Regions from separate parts of the Sphingomonas sp. CFBP8993 genome, predicted to be linked through region 2. Evidence: riboswitches for the same ligand, from Rfam matches in the RefSeq annotation. Region 2 holds a riboswitch; the other holds the start of a gene.
What was found. A riboswitch is a leader RNA that binds a small molecule or an ion and turns the genes downstream of it on or off. The one in region 2 is predicted to bind cobalamin.
Positions count from the first base shown of each region.

Region 1 (6,491 bases), 240 kb from region 2:
CCGGTTGCGCTCGACAACGGTGCACACGCTGGCCATGGCGATCCACGAGCTGGCGACGAACGCGATCAAGCATGGCGCGCTGGGCCAGGCCGATGGGCGGCTGGCGATCCGGTGGTCGCTCGATCCGTGCGGGGCCGATGGCAAGCCGTGGCTGCATATCGACTGGCGCGAAAGCGGGGTGGCGATGCCGCAAGCCGATACCCGGACCGATCGTCACGGCCAGGGGCGCGAGCTGATCGAGCGTGCGCTGCCCTATCAGTTGAATGCGCGTACCACCTATGCGCTGGGGGCGGACGGGGTCCACTGCACGATCGCCATTCCCGTGTCGGCCAGCATGATCGAGGGCGACGCCTAGGGCGTTACGCCCGGACCTCGATCAGCCCTGCCAGCCGGGGCGCAGCGCCACGCGCAGGATACGGTCATTGGCCGCCAGAAACAGCGCGCGGCCGCCTTCGCCAAAGGCGCAGTTGGCGATTGGCGAGCCCTGTTCGATCAGGCCCAGCGGTTCGGCGTCGGGCGTCATCAGCATCATGCCGCCGGGCACCGCGCAGACGAGCGTACCGTCGCGCGCGACCTTCATGCCGTCGGGCAATCCCGCGCCGCCCGCCGCCAGCATCGCCCTGGCGTCGAGCAGCACGCGGCGGCCGCTCACCTGTCCATGCGTATCCACGTCATAGACCATGATGCGCGGCGCCGCCTCGTCCGACACCGAGACGTATAGTTTCCGCTCGTCGGGCGACATCGCAATGCCGTTCGGCTTGGTCAGCTCGCCGTCGATCAGGTCGATGCGACCATCGGGGCGGCGGCGATAGACGCCGTTGACCGGCTGTTCCCTCAGCGGTGACCGGTCGCCGTCCTGAAAGCCGTAGGGCGGGTCGGTGAACCAGATCGCGCCGTCGCGCGCGACATGCATGTCGTTGGGGCTGTTGAAGCGCTTGCCCGCATAACGATCGGCCAGCACAATGCGGCGGCCGGTGCCCAGGTCGACGCGGTCGAGGCTGCGCCCGCCGCTATTGGCGATCAGCAGCGCACCACCGGCATCCAGCGACAGGCCGTTTGCGCCGGGTTCGCGGACCAGCTTGGGATCGGTGCCGGGCGCGCCCGACGGGTTCAGCACGACGGAAAGCCCGCGTCCCCGCTGCCAGCGGCGCACCAGATTGGCCGGGGGATCGGAAAACAGCAGATACCCGCCGCGCGGCACCCAGACCGGCCCCTCGGCCCAGCGGATGCCGGTCGCGATCACCTCGGGCTCGGTGCCCGGCGCGATCATGCGGTCGAGCGCTGGGGACAGGCGACGAAGACGCGGCGCGCCCTGTGCCGCCGCGACGGGCGCGGCCATGAGCGCAAGGCCTGCGGCCAGGACGGAACGGCGATCGGGTGTCATGTCCATGATGATGCGCGAAGCCCGGAAGCCGCGCAAGCCACTGATCCGCCTGCCGGTTTGGGCCATCGGGGCCGGGCGATGGAGGGGGGGGCGGAACCCTTTGGACGGGCCGACGCTGTGGTCGCATGACCCAGAAGGAAAACGACATGGCGGAGCAGAAGACGACGACCCTCTACCGCATGGTCCTGCCCGAACATACCTGCCCCTTCGGCGTGCGCGCCAAGGAGATGCTGGAGGGCGCAGGCTATGAGGTCGACGACCGCATCCTGTCCTCGCGCGACGAGGTCGAGGCGTTCAAGGCGGAGCAGGGCGTCGCCACCACTCCGCAGATCTTCATCGATGGCGAGCGCATCGGCGGCAGCGATGCGTTGGAGGCGTATCTCGCCGATTAGGCGCGATCGTTCCTGTTCTGCCGTTCAGGCGACAGCCGAGCTAAAACAGGCCTGCTCTCCCGAACCCCATACCACCCCGGCGAAGGCCGCGGCCCAGTTGGGAAACGGCAAGAGAGACGTCCAATGATCGCCCAACTGAATCCCGGCCTTCGCCGGGATGGTGCTTGGGGGACATGGGAAACCCTCGCAAGGGTAGAGCGGGTGGCCGAAACACTTCAGGAGGATGGCGGCATCGCCCCCACGGCTTCCGCTGCTTCGGTCATCGCCTCGCACAGAGCATGGGTCGCCAGAATATCCTCGGCATCCGTCGTCACCCCGTCGCGGGCGGCGCTCAGGAAGTCGAGGCACATCGCCTCGAACCCGCGCTGCCAGCCGACCGAGGTCCAGTCGCTGCGTCGTGTCCGGACCTCGCTTCCAGCCAGATGCACCTGGTCCGCCATGTTCAGCACCGACCGGCGGAGGCCGCCGCCCATCATGTCCAGCCGTTCCTCGTTCAACCCGCTGTCCCGGTGCATCATGCCGATCGCGGTGAAACCGTCGCCCGCCAGCATCAGCGTGATCGCGGTCAGCAGGCCGTCGACGACCCTGGGTTCGATCACGCGGCGGCGTATCGGCCCCGGCGCCATGAAGAGCAGCGTGTCGGCGACATGGATGAAGTCGTCGAAGATCACACGGCGCGCGACGTCCGGCTGGCGGTGGCGGTGCTTCTCCATGACGATCAGGTCCGCCGTTTCGTCGCGCAGCGTGGCGTAACAGGGCGCGAACCGGCGGTTGAACCCGACGCGCAGCAGGGTGTCCTGCGCCGCCGCCAGTGCCATAAGCCGTTCGGCTTCCGCCAGCGTATCGGCCAGCGGCTTGTCGACGAAGGTCGCGATCCGCGCCTCGAGCAGATGCTGGACCAATGCGGGATGCGCCTCGGTCGCGGCGTGGACGAAGGCGGCGTCGAACGCGCCGGTCGCCAGCGCCGCGTCCAGCGTGGCATGATGGCCCGCCACCCGCCAGGCGCGGGCGGTGTCGTGCCGCACCTGCGCGTCGCGCGTGACGAGATGCAGGGCGATGTCGGGGCGGGACGCCAGGACGGGCAGATAGGCCTTGTGCGCGATATCGCCCAGACCGATGACCAGCACGCGCATGTCCGTCTCTCCTTCGACCCGCCGCCATGGAACCGGGGAGGGCTTTCGATCCGTCCGGCTTTCCGCCGTCACGGGGCCGCGTGTCAAACGCGGATGGGCCCGCCGTGCAGTCTTCGGCCGTCTTGTACCGCACGGCGCCTTCCCCTATCGATCGCAGCGGCGGTGCCGCGAGGCGCCGTCATGATCGCGTCGGTTCCTCCGGGAGGAGGATGAAAAGGGAATCCGGTGAAGGCGAGTGGTCGCCGAAATCCGGGGCTGTCCCTGCAACTGTAAGCGGCGAGCAAGGCGTGCACCGGCGGGATGATCGCATCCGGCCAGGCCACTGGGGCAACCTGGGAAGGCCGCACACCCGGCGACGACCCGCGAGCCAGGAGACCTGCCGACGTCTGGTCGCTCATGCCTGGTCCAGGGGATGGCCGAGGCACGGTGATGATCCGACGAGCGACGCCAAAGGTGCGGCGGGGGCCGCATGGAGGGGCGTGCGCGTGGCCGGTGGCGTCCGGCGGGCATGGCCGTCGCCGCGTATGCGGAGGGCCCCCGTCAATGTGCGTCAGACGCCCGAAGGACAAGACGATGTCGTGTATTTCCCTGACTTCCGCCGCCCCGGCGATATTGCTCGCGCTGGGTGCCGCCCCCGCGATCGGACAGGTGGCCGAACCCCGTGCCAATGAGGGGGGCAGCGACAGTGCCACCATCCTCGTCATCGGCGAAAAGGACGGTGGCGTGCTGACCATGCCTAATGCGACGGCCAGCCGGTTGAACCTGACGCCGCTGGAAACGCCGGCCAGCATCGCGACGCTGGACGGCGACACGATCCGTGCGCGGGGCGACCAGTCGCTGGTCGATGCACAGACCCGCGCACCGGGGATCACCAGCGTCGCCAATCTGGGCAATGGCGGCACCGCGCTCGCCGCGCGCGGCTTTGCGGGGCAGGGGTCGGTACTGCAACTGATCGACGGCGTGCGGCTGTTTCCGGCGGCGGGGACGATCACCTTTCCGACCGATCCGTGGATGGTCGAGCGGGTCGACGTGCTGAGCGGCCCGGCCTCGGTCCTGTACGGGCAGGGCGCGCTGGGCGGTGCGGTGAACGTCGTGATGCGGCGGCCCGACGCCCGGCGCACCTCCGTGCAGGGCGAGATCGGCTATGGCGCGCAGGACAGCCTGCATGCCGCGGCCGGGATGGGCGGGCCGATCGGCGACACGCTGGCCTATCGGATCGACGGCAGTTGGCGGCGATCGGACGGTTATGTCGATCGGGGATCGTCGCGCAGCCTGGCGCTGGCGGGGACATTGCGCTGGACGCCGCTTCCGACGCTGGCGATCACGTTGCGCGGCGATCATGGCGACCAGCGGCCCATGGCCTATTTCGGAACGCCGCTGATCGCGGGGCAGCTCGATACGCGCAACCGGCGGGCGAACTACAATGTCGCCGATGCGCGGCTACGCTTTCGGGACGATCGCGCCACGCTTCAGGTCGACTGGACGCCGAACGACTGGATCAGCATCTCCAACACCACCTATCGCCTGACCAGCGACCGGTTCTGGCGCAATCTGGAAAGCTATGCCTGGGTCGCGCCCGTGGGAGCAGGGCCGGGCACGATCCAGCGCAGCGACAATTACGGCATCCGCCACGACCAGACGCAGTGGGGCAACCAGGCGGCCGTCACGCTGAAGACGCCGATCCGGGGTGCGGTGGGCAATGCGCTGGTCCTGGGGTTCGACGCCAATCTGGTCCGGTTCACGCACGAGAACGATTTCGGATCGGACGCGCAGGTCGACATGGTCGATCCCTTCCGCTTCGACCCCGGCCGGTTCCTGGATACGCAGGGGATCGCGCCGCGCTATCGCACGCGAACCGGCGAATGGGCGATCTTCGCCGAGGACCGGGTGACGCTGGGCGGGGGAGTGTCGATCGTCGGCGGCGTGCGGCACGAACAGGACCGGGTGCAGCGCTGGTCGATCGCCTATCCGCAAGGAACACCGGCCGAGACCTTTGCCCTCGATCGCACCTATCGCAACACGACCTGGCGCATCGGCACGGTGTGGCAGCCGCAGGCGACGCTGTCGCTTTACGCGCAATATGCGACCGGGGTCGATCCGCTGGGCACGCTGACCACGGTCACCACGGGGCAGGTGGCGTTCAGCAATGCGCGCGGCCACCAGGTCGAGGTCGGCGCGAAGGCGTTGTTCCTGGACGGGCGCGGCACCGCGACGCTGGCCGCCTATCGTATCGTCAAGACCGGGCTGCTGGCGCAGCGGACCCTGTCGAGCCCGATCGAACAGGTGGGGCAGCGATCCGCGCAGGGGATCGAGGCGGCGGTGACGCTCGACGTGACGCGCACGGTGGGCATCGACGCCAACGGATCGGTGCTGGATGCGCGATTCGATGATTTCCTGTCGGGCGGCGTCAGCTATGACGGCAAGACGCCGCCCAACATCGCCGAGACGATGGCCAATGTCTGGCTGCGCTGGGATGCCACCCGGCGGGTCCAGGCGCGCGCCGGGCTGCGCTATGTCGGGCGGCGTTTCTCGGACAATGCCAACCGTTTCCGCATCCCCGGCTATGCGACGGTGGATGCCACGATCGCCTATGCGCTGACCGACCATCTGGCGGTCGACCTGCGGGCCGCCAACCTGTTCGACAAGGCCTATGCGACCACCAGCTATGGCGACGAACAATGGCTGCTCGGCCGTCCGCGTTCGATCGACGTGGCGCTTCGTGCCGCTTTCTAAGGCGGCGCGGCGGGCAATCTTGCGCTGGCTGTTCCTGACCCATCGCTGGGTCGGGATCGTCACCTGCCTGTTCTTCGCAATGTGGTTCGCCTCGGGGCTGGTCATGCTCTTCGTGCCCTATCCCGCGTTGTCGCCCGCCGCGCGCTGGCAGGGCGCGACGGCGATCGACTGGACCAGGGTCGACGTTGCGCCACCGCTGGCACCGGGCGCGGCGGGCCTGGTGCTGGAGATGCGTGGGGCAGAGCCGGTCTGGCGGATCGAGCAGGCGGACGGGACCATCCGGACCCGCGCCGCACGCCGCGCCGCCACACTCGCCCCGGTCGACGAGCGGCTGGCCCGCCAGGCCGCCGTCGCCTTTGCCGGAACGCCGGTCCGCTCCGCCGAGCGGCTGATGCGCGACCAATGGACGGTGGCGGGCGGTTTCGACCGGCATCGTCCGCTCTGGAAGGTGTCGCTGGCAGACCCGGCGGGTACGGTTCTCTATGTCTCGTCGGCCACCGGCCTGCCGGTCCAGCGGACCACCGCAAGCCAGAGGATGTGGAACTGGCTCGGTTCGGTGCCGCACTGGCTGTACCCGACCATCCTGCGGCAGGATCAGCCGCTATGGCGGCAGGTCGTCCTGTGGGTGGCGGGGCCGGGTATCGCAGTGGCGCTGACAGGGTTGTGGATCGGCATCTTGCGTGCACGCTTCGGGCAACGGCGTTACCGGGCGGGGCGGATCAGTCCCTATCACGGCTGGATGCTCTGGCATCATGTCAGCGGCTTGGTCGGCGGGCTGTTCCTGCTCAGCTGGATCGTCAGCGGGTGGCTTTCCGTCGATCCGGGGCGGCTTTTCGCCGGGACCACGAC
Region 1 is NZ_JAXCWU010000004.1:241,389-247,879, reverse strand. It holds gene SOM26_RS09975 (sensor histidine kinase) at 1-355, shown strand, start outside; gene SOM26_RS09970 (SMP-30/gluconolactonase/LRE family protein) at 377-1,384, opposite strand; gene SOM26_RS09965 (glutaredoxin domain-containing protein) at 1,510-1,776, shown strand; gene SOM26_RS09960 (Gfo/Idh/MocA family protein) at 1,992-2,909, opposite strand; cobalamin riboswitch at 3,088-3,307, shown strand; gene SOM26_RS09955 (TonB-dependent receptor) at 3,483-5,642, shown strand; gene SOM26_RS09950 (PepSY-associated transmembrane domain-containing protein) at 5,662-6,491, shown strand, end outside.
Region 1: another riboswitch for cobalamin. It lies ahead of SOM26_RS09955 (TonB-dependent receptor); the one in region 2 lies ahead of cobW (cobalamin biosynthesis protein CobW).

Region 2 (6,491 bases):
GTTATCTGCCGATACGTAATCATCAAGCGATGCAGGCAGCAGATAGTCCTGCCGACGGTCTTCCCCGTGTACGAAACGGCCCATGCCCAAGCCTCCCGAAACGTCGGAAAACCATAGCAGATTCCGAAGTTTTTACACAGCCTCGGGCGAAAGCTGCCGCTGCTAACGCACCGTCATTCCGGCTGCCGCGATCTGCGACAAGAGGTTCGCCCGCACCGCATCGGACACGGGCGGCAAGGGCCGGGCCGCCTTGCCGTGGCGCAGGCGTTCGCGGTCCTTTTCGTCCGGTTCGACCCGTCGCACCCGCACCGCCGCCTTGCCGACCGCGCGCAGGCCCAGTTGCTCGGCCGCGCCGCGTGACAGGTCGATGATCCGGGACGATCCCGCGAACGGTCCGCGATCGTTGACCCGCACGATGATCCGCCGCCCGGTGTCCAGCGCCGTCACCTCGACATAGCTGGGCAGGGGAAGGGTGGTGTGCGCCGCCGTGGCCCAGCCGGGGCGGAAGCGTTCGCCGTTCGCGGTGCGCTTGCCCGATTCGCCGCCATACCAGCTGGCATAGCCCAGCATGTCGTAGGTCGCGTCCTCGGCGGGGACATAGGTGACGCCGCGTACCGTATAGGGCCGCCCGATCCGCACCGGCGTGTCGCTGACCGGCCGGTAATTCCCGCCCGAACAGGCCGCGACCAGGCAGGCCGCCGCCGGTGCCCAGCGGCGCCCCCAGCGGCACCATCGTCTCATATCCACCATGGGTTTTGGATTAGGCCGCGAGATGGGGGTGATAAAGCGGTTTGCGCCTCCATCCGCCGCAGACTATCCCCGTGCCGACCGGTATGGGCTTCCAGCCCGATCGCCGGTCAATCGCACCGGTGCCCTTCGGGGCTTGAAACGGGAACGGGGTGCAAATCCCCGGCTGTCCCTGCAACTGTAAGCGGTGAGCGCGCGACGCTGGTGTCCCGTGCCTCCTTTATTGGGGCGCGAGGCACGGCCACTGGAGCGATCCGGGAAGGCTGCATCGCCGACGCTTCGACCCGCGAGCCAGGAGACCTGCCGATGCGAGTCGCTCTTGCCGCGATCCAGGGGATGGTCATGGCGAAGATATATTGTATCATGTGAGCGACGCCACGTGGCCGATGCGAATCGAATCCGACTCTGACGTGCGTCCGTCTGTGGTCGGCCCGGTCGGCCTTTGTCGCCATGGCGCCCGGGGGAAGAGATCCGCCCATGTCCGAAGTTTCCATCCGACCCTCGCTCAAGCGCCGCGTCACGTGGCTGATGGGTGCGCTCGTCATCGTCAATATCGCCGTCTGGGGCTGGGCGCTGAGCGTGTTCGCGGGCAACAGCCTGATGCTGGGCACCGCCTTGCTCGCCTATAGCCTGGGGTTGCGTCATGCGGTCGATGCCGATCACATCGCGGCCATCGACAATGTCACCCGCAAGCTGATGCAGGACGGCCAGCGGCCCATCGCGGTCGGCCTGTGGTTCGCGATCGGCCATTCCGCCATCGTCCTGATCGCGGCGACCACGGTCGCGCTTGCCGCCAGCACCCTGTCCGATTTCGAGGCGTTCGGGCAGAGCGGCGGGACGATCGCCACCATCGTCTCGGCCAGTTTCCTGTTCGCCATCGCGATCATGAACCTGATCATCCTGCGCGACGTGTGGACCCGTTTCCGCCGCGTCGCGCGCGGCGAGCCGATGGCCGAGGCGGATGCCGACATGCTGTTTTCGGGGCAGGGGCCGCTGTCGCGCCTGTTCCGTCCGCTGTTCCGGCTGATCCGGCGGAGCTGGCACATGGCGCCGCTGGGCTTCCTGTTCGGGCTGGGGTTCGACACCGCGACCGAGGTGGCGATCCTGGGTCTCTCGGGCTCGCATGCGGCGGACGGCGTGTCGCTGGCGACGATCCTGGTCTTCCCGGTGCTGTTCGCGGTCGGCATGGCGCTGATCGACACCGCCGATGGGCTCGTCATGCTGGGGGCGTATGAGTGGGCGTTCGTCCACCCCTTGCGCAAGCTCTACTACAACATGACGATCACGCTCGTCTCGGCACTGGTCGCGCTGGTGATCGGCGGTATCCAGGCGACCGCGCTGCTGGCCGAGCGGTTCGGCTGGACCTCGGGGCCGTTCCGTTATGCAGGCGCGCTGTCCGAGCATTTCAACATACTCGGCTTCGCGATCGTCGGGCTGTTCGTGCTCTGCTGGGGGGCAAGTTTCCTCCTCTATCGCTGGCGCGGGTTCGCCGCGATGGAGGCGCGAATTGCCAAGCCCGGCGCGGCGGGATAAATGCCGCACATCGGGGGCGAAAACTCCCGAAGATCGCGCCGGTGCCCCTTGGGGCTTCAAACGGGAATGGGGTGCAAATCCCCGGCTGTCCCTGCAACTGTAAGCGGTGAGCGAGCGATGCTGGTGCTGTTGGAGGCACGGCCACTGGAGTGATCCGGGAAGGCGCATCCCTTCGCTTCGACCCGCGAGCCAGGAGACCTGCCGGCGTCATGGTCGCTCTTGCCTGGACCCAGGGGGTGGTCGGGGCACGGTTCTCCGTCGGGGAGCGACGAAGCCATGCGGCCGGGGCCGCATCGGTCGCCGGTCAGCGGGGCGGACGCATGTCGCGCGCCCGTTCGTCACCGCTTCGGCGACAGGTCCCGTGTCCGCGCTCGCTCGTCCGGCGCGTCGGAGAATTACCATGCGTGACCTCAGCAAGGTCCCCGTCACCATCGTCACCGGCTTTCTGGGTGCGGGCAAGACCACGCTTATCAGCCACCTGATCCGCAATGCGGGCGGTCGTCGCCTGGCGGTGGTCGTCAACGAGTTCGGCACGCTGGGCGTCGACGGCGACATCCTGCAATCCTGCGCGATTCCCGATTGTCCGGCGGAAAATATCGTCGAGCTGGCCAATGGCTGCATCTGCTGCACCGTCGCCGACGACTTCATCCCGACGGTCGAAAAGCTGCTGGCGATGGAGCCGCGGCCCGATCACATCCTGATCGAGACGTCGGGCCTCGCTTTGCCCAAGCCGCTGCTCAAGGCGTTCGACTGGCCCGCCATCCGTTCGCGCATCACGGTGGACGGGGTGGTCGCGCTGGCCGATGCGGAGGCCGTCGCGGCGGGCCGCTTCGCCCCCGATCTCGACGCGGTCGAGGCGCAGCGCGCCGCCGACCCCAGCCTCGACCATGAAACCCCGCTGTCCGAAGTGTTCGAGGACCAGCTCGCCTGTGCCGATATCGTCCTGCTGACCAAGGCCGACCTGGCCGGGCCGGAGGGCGTCGCGAAGGCGCGCGCGATCATCGCCGCCGAAGCCCCGCGCCCGCTGCCCATGGTCGAGGCGGTCGACGGCATCGTCTCCGCCGAGATCGTGCTGGGCCTGGAAGCGGCCGCCGAGGACGACATCGCCGCGCGCCCCTCGCACCATGACGGCGCGGACGATCACGAGCATGACGATTTCGACAGCATCTCGGTGATGCTGGGCGAGGTGGACAGTCCCGAGGCGATCACGCAGCGCATCGTGACTCTGGCCGAGCAGCAGGATATCCTGCGCGTGAAGGGCTATGCGGCCGTGGCAGGCAAGCCGATGCGGCTGCTGGTCCAGGCGGTCGGCCGCCGGGTCCGCACCAGCTATGATCGCCCATGGGGTGCGGGCGAGCCGCGCGGCACGCAACTGGTCGTCATCGCCGAGCATGACCGGATCGACCGCGCCGCGATCGAGGCCGTGCTGAAGGGCTGAGACCAGTGCATCTCGTCTTTCGCGAGAGCCATGGGCTGGAGGAACAGGCGGTTCCACAGGATCTGGGGCAGCGCCCCGGTGACGTGGTCGTGCTGTCCTTCTCCGACAGCGACCTAAGCGCCTTTGCGGCGGGCTGGCGGGCGGGGGGATTCCTCTGGTCGCTGCGGCTCGCCAATCTGGCGACGCTGGTCCACCCGCTGTCGGTCGACACCTATGTCGAGCAGACCCTGGTGCATGCGAAGGCGATCCTGATCCGGCTGATCGGCGGGGCGGCCTATTGGGACTATGGCCTGCGCGAGGTCGAGCGGCTGGCGCGGGAGCGGGGGATAGCGCTGGTGGTGCTGGCGGCGGACGGGCGTGAGGACCGGCGGCTGATGGCGGCGTCTACCGTCGAGGAGGCGGTGGTGCGGCGGTTGGGGGCGCTGTGCGATGCGGGGGGAGCGCAGGCGGCGGGTGTTGCCTTGGGGGTACTTGCCGAGACGGTGTTGCCTGGGGCCTTGCCCCTCCCCAACCCCTCCCCCTGCCGGGAGAGGGGCTATCGTGGTGCGGGACGCGCGGGATTTGGAAGCACGCGTCCGGTCGCTGACGCGAGCGAACCGTTTGAAGAAGTGCAAGCGCCCACCACACACACGCCCCTCCCGCAGGCGGCAGGGGATGGGGGAGGGGCCTCGCCCCAAGCGACCCCGCCTCTGATCGCCCCCGTCGGCGGCTGGACTCCTGAAGGCCCTTCCTGCCCTGCCGCCGCTCTTCTGCGCCAAGACCGCCCCCGCATCCTGCTGACCTTCTACCGCGCCTATCTTGCCGCTGCCGACCTGGAGCCCATCGCGGCCCTCCACGCCGCCTTGACCGAGCGCGGGTTCGACCCCGTTGCCCTTTTCGTCCCTTCGCTGAAGGCCGAAGGCGCAGGCCCCTGGATCGCGCGTTGGGTCAAGGCCCTGACCCCCGCCGCGATCATCAACGCCACCGCCTTCTCCGCGCGCGGCGAGGATGACACCACCCCGCTGGACGGTGCAGGCGTGCCGGTGTTCCAGGTCGCGCTCGCCACCAGCGACCGGCAGGGCTGGGAGGGGTCGGCACGCGGCCTGTCGCCCGCCGACCTCGCCATGCACGTCGTCCTGCCCGAAATCGACGGACGCCTCTTCGCCGGTGTGGTCAGCTTCAAGCAACCGGGTGAGCGCGATCCCGATTTCGACATCGCCCTGCGCCTGCACCGTGCCGAGCCCGCACGGATCGCGGCGGTGGCGGACAAGGTGGCGGGCTGGGCGAGGCTTGCCGCGACTCCTGCGGTGGAACGGCGGTTGGCGGTCCTGCTGTCGACCTATCCGGGCAAGGACTGGCAGGCGGCACATGCCGTGGGGCTGGACGGCTTTGCCTCGACGGATGCGATCCTGAATGATCTTCGCGACGCCGGTTATGATGTGGAGGCACAGGCCGACCTGCCCGCCGCGCTGCTCGCCAACCGGATGACATGGCCGGTCGCCGCCTATCGCGAGGCGCTTGCCGCCTTGCCCGAGTCCCTACGCGCCGACCTGCTGGAAAGCTGGGGTGTGGCCGAGGCGGATCCGCTGGTCGATGGGGACGCCTTCCACTTTCCCGCGCTGGAATTGGGCAAGGCCATCGTCGCGCTTCAGCCCGAGCGGGGTCGCCGCGAGGCACGGGCGGATGACTATCACGACCTCTCGCGCTGCCCGCGCCACTCCTATGTCGCCTTCTATCTCTGGCTTCGGGCGCGGGGCATCGACGCGCTGGTCCATGTCGGCGCGCATGGCACGCTGGAATGGCTGCCCGGCAAGGCGGTGGCGCTGTCCGACGCCTGCTGGCCCGAGGCGCTGACCCGCGACTGGCCGGTCCTCTACCCCTTCATCGTCAACGATCCGGGCGAGGCAGCGCAGGCCAAGCGAAGGCTGGGCGCGGTGACGATCGGCCATGTCCCCCCGGCTTTGGTACAGGCCAGGACGGGTGCGGGGCTGGGGCGGCTGGAGGCGTTGCTCGACGAATACGCCAATGCCGACGGCCTCGACCCCGCGCGCCGCGACCGGCTGCGCGCCAGTATCGCCGAGGAGGCGGAGAGCGTCGGGCTGGGCGATACGCTTGGGCTGGCGGGGGCGGAGGATCCGCTCGCCCGGATCGACGCCTTTGTCTGCGATGTGAAGGACAGCCAGTTCGGCGAGGGGCTCCACATCTTCGGGCGCGGCGAGCAGGGCGCGGCGGAGCGGACGGGATTGCTGGCCGGGCTGGATGGCAAGCGCGTCGCGGCGGGGCCTTCGGGCTCACCGTACCGAGGGCGCGCCGATGTGCTGCCCACGGGCCGCAACCTGTACGCCATCGATCCCCGCGCGGTGCCGAGCCGTGCAGCGCATCTCCAGGGCGTCAAGCTCGCCGAGGAACTGATCCGCCGTCACATGCAGGAGGAGGGCGATCACCTGCGCACCCTGATCGTCGATCTCTGGGGTTCGGCGACGATGCGCACGGCGGGTGAGGAATTTGCCATGGCGCTCCACCTGATCGAGGTCGAGCCGGTCTGGGACCACCGCTCCGAGCGGGTAACGGGGTTCGAGGTGATGCCGCTGATGCGCTTCGACCGGCCGCGTGTCGACGTGACGTTGCGCGTGTCGGGGCTGTTCCGCGATGCCTTCCCCCATCTGGTCGCGCTGTTCGGGCAGGCGGTGCGCGCGCTGGCCGCGCGCGAGGAAGCGTCCGACTGGAACCCCTATGTCGGCCAGGCGACCCCGCGCGTCTATGGCCCCGCGCCGGGTCGCTATGGCATCGGGCT
Region 2 is NZ_JAXCWU010000004.1:486,145-492,635, reverse strand. It holds gene SOM26_RS11130 (septal ring lytic transglycosylase RlpA family protein) at 163-741, opposite strand; cobalamin riboswitch at 851-1,069, shown strand; gene SOM26_RS11125 (HoxN/HupN/NixA family nickel/cobalt transporter) at 1,225-2,280, shown strand; cobalamin riboswitch at 2,303-2,500, shown strand; gene cobW (cobalamin biosynthesis protein CobW) at 2,681-3,718, shown strand; gene cobN (cobaltochelatase subunit CobN) at 3,724-6,491, shown strand, end outside.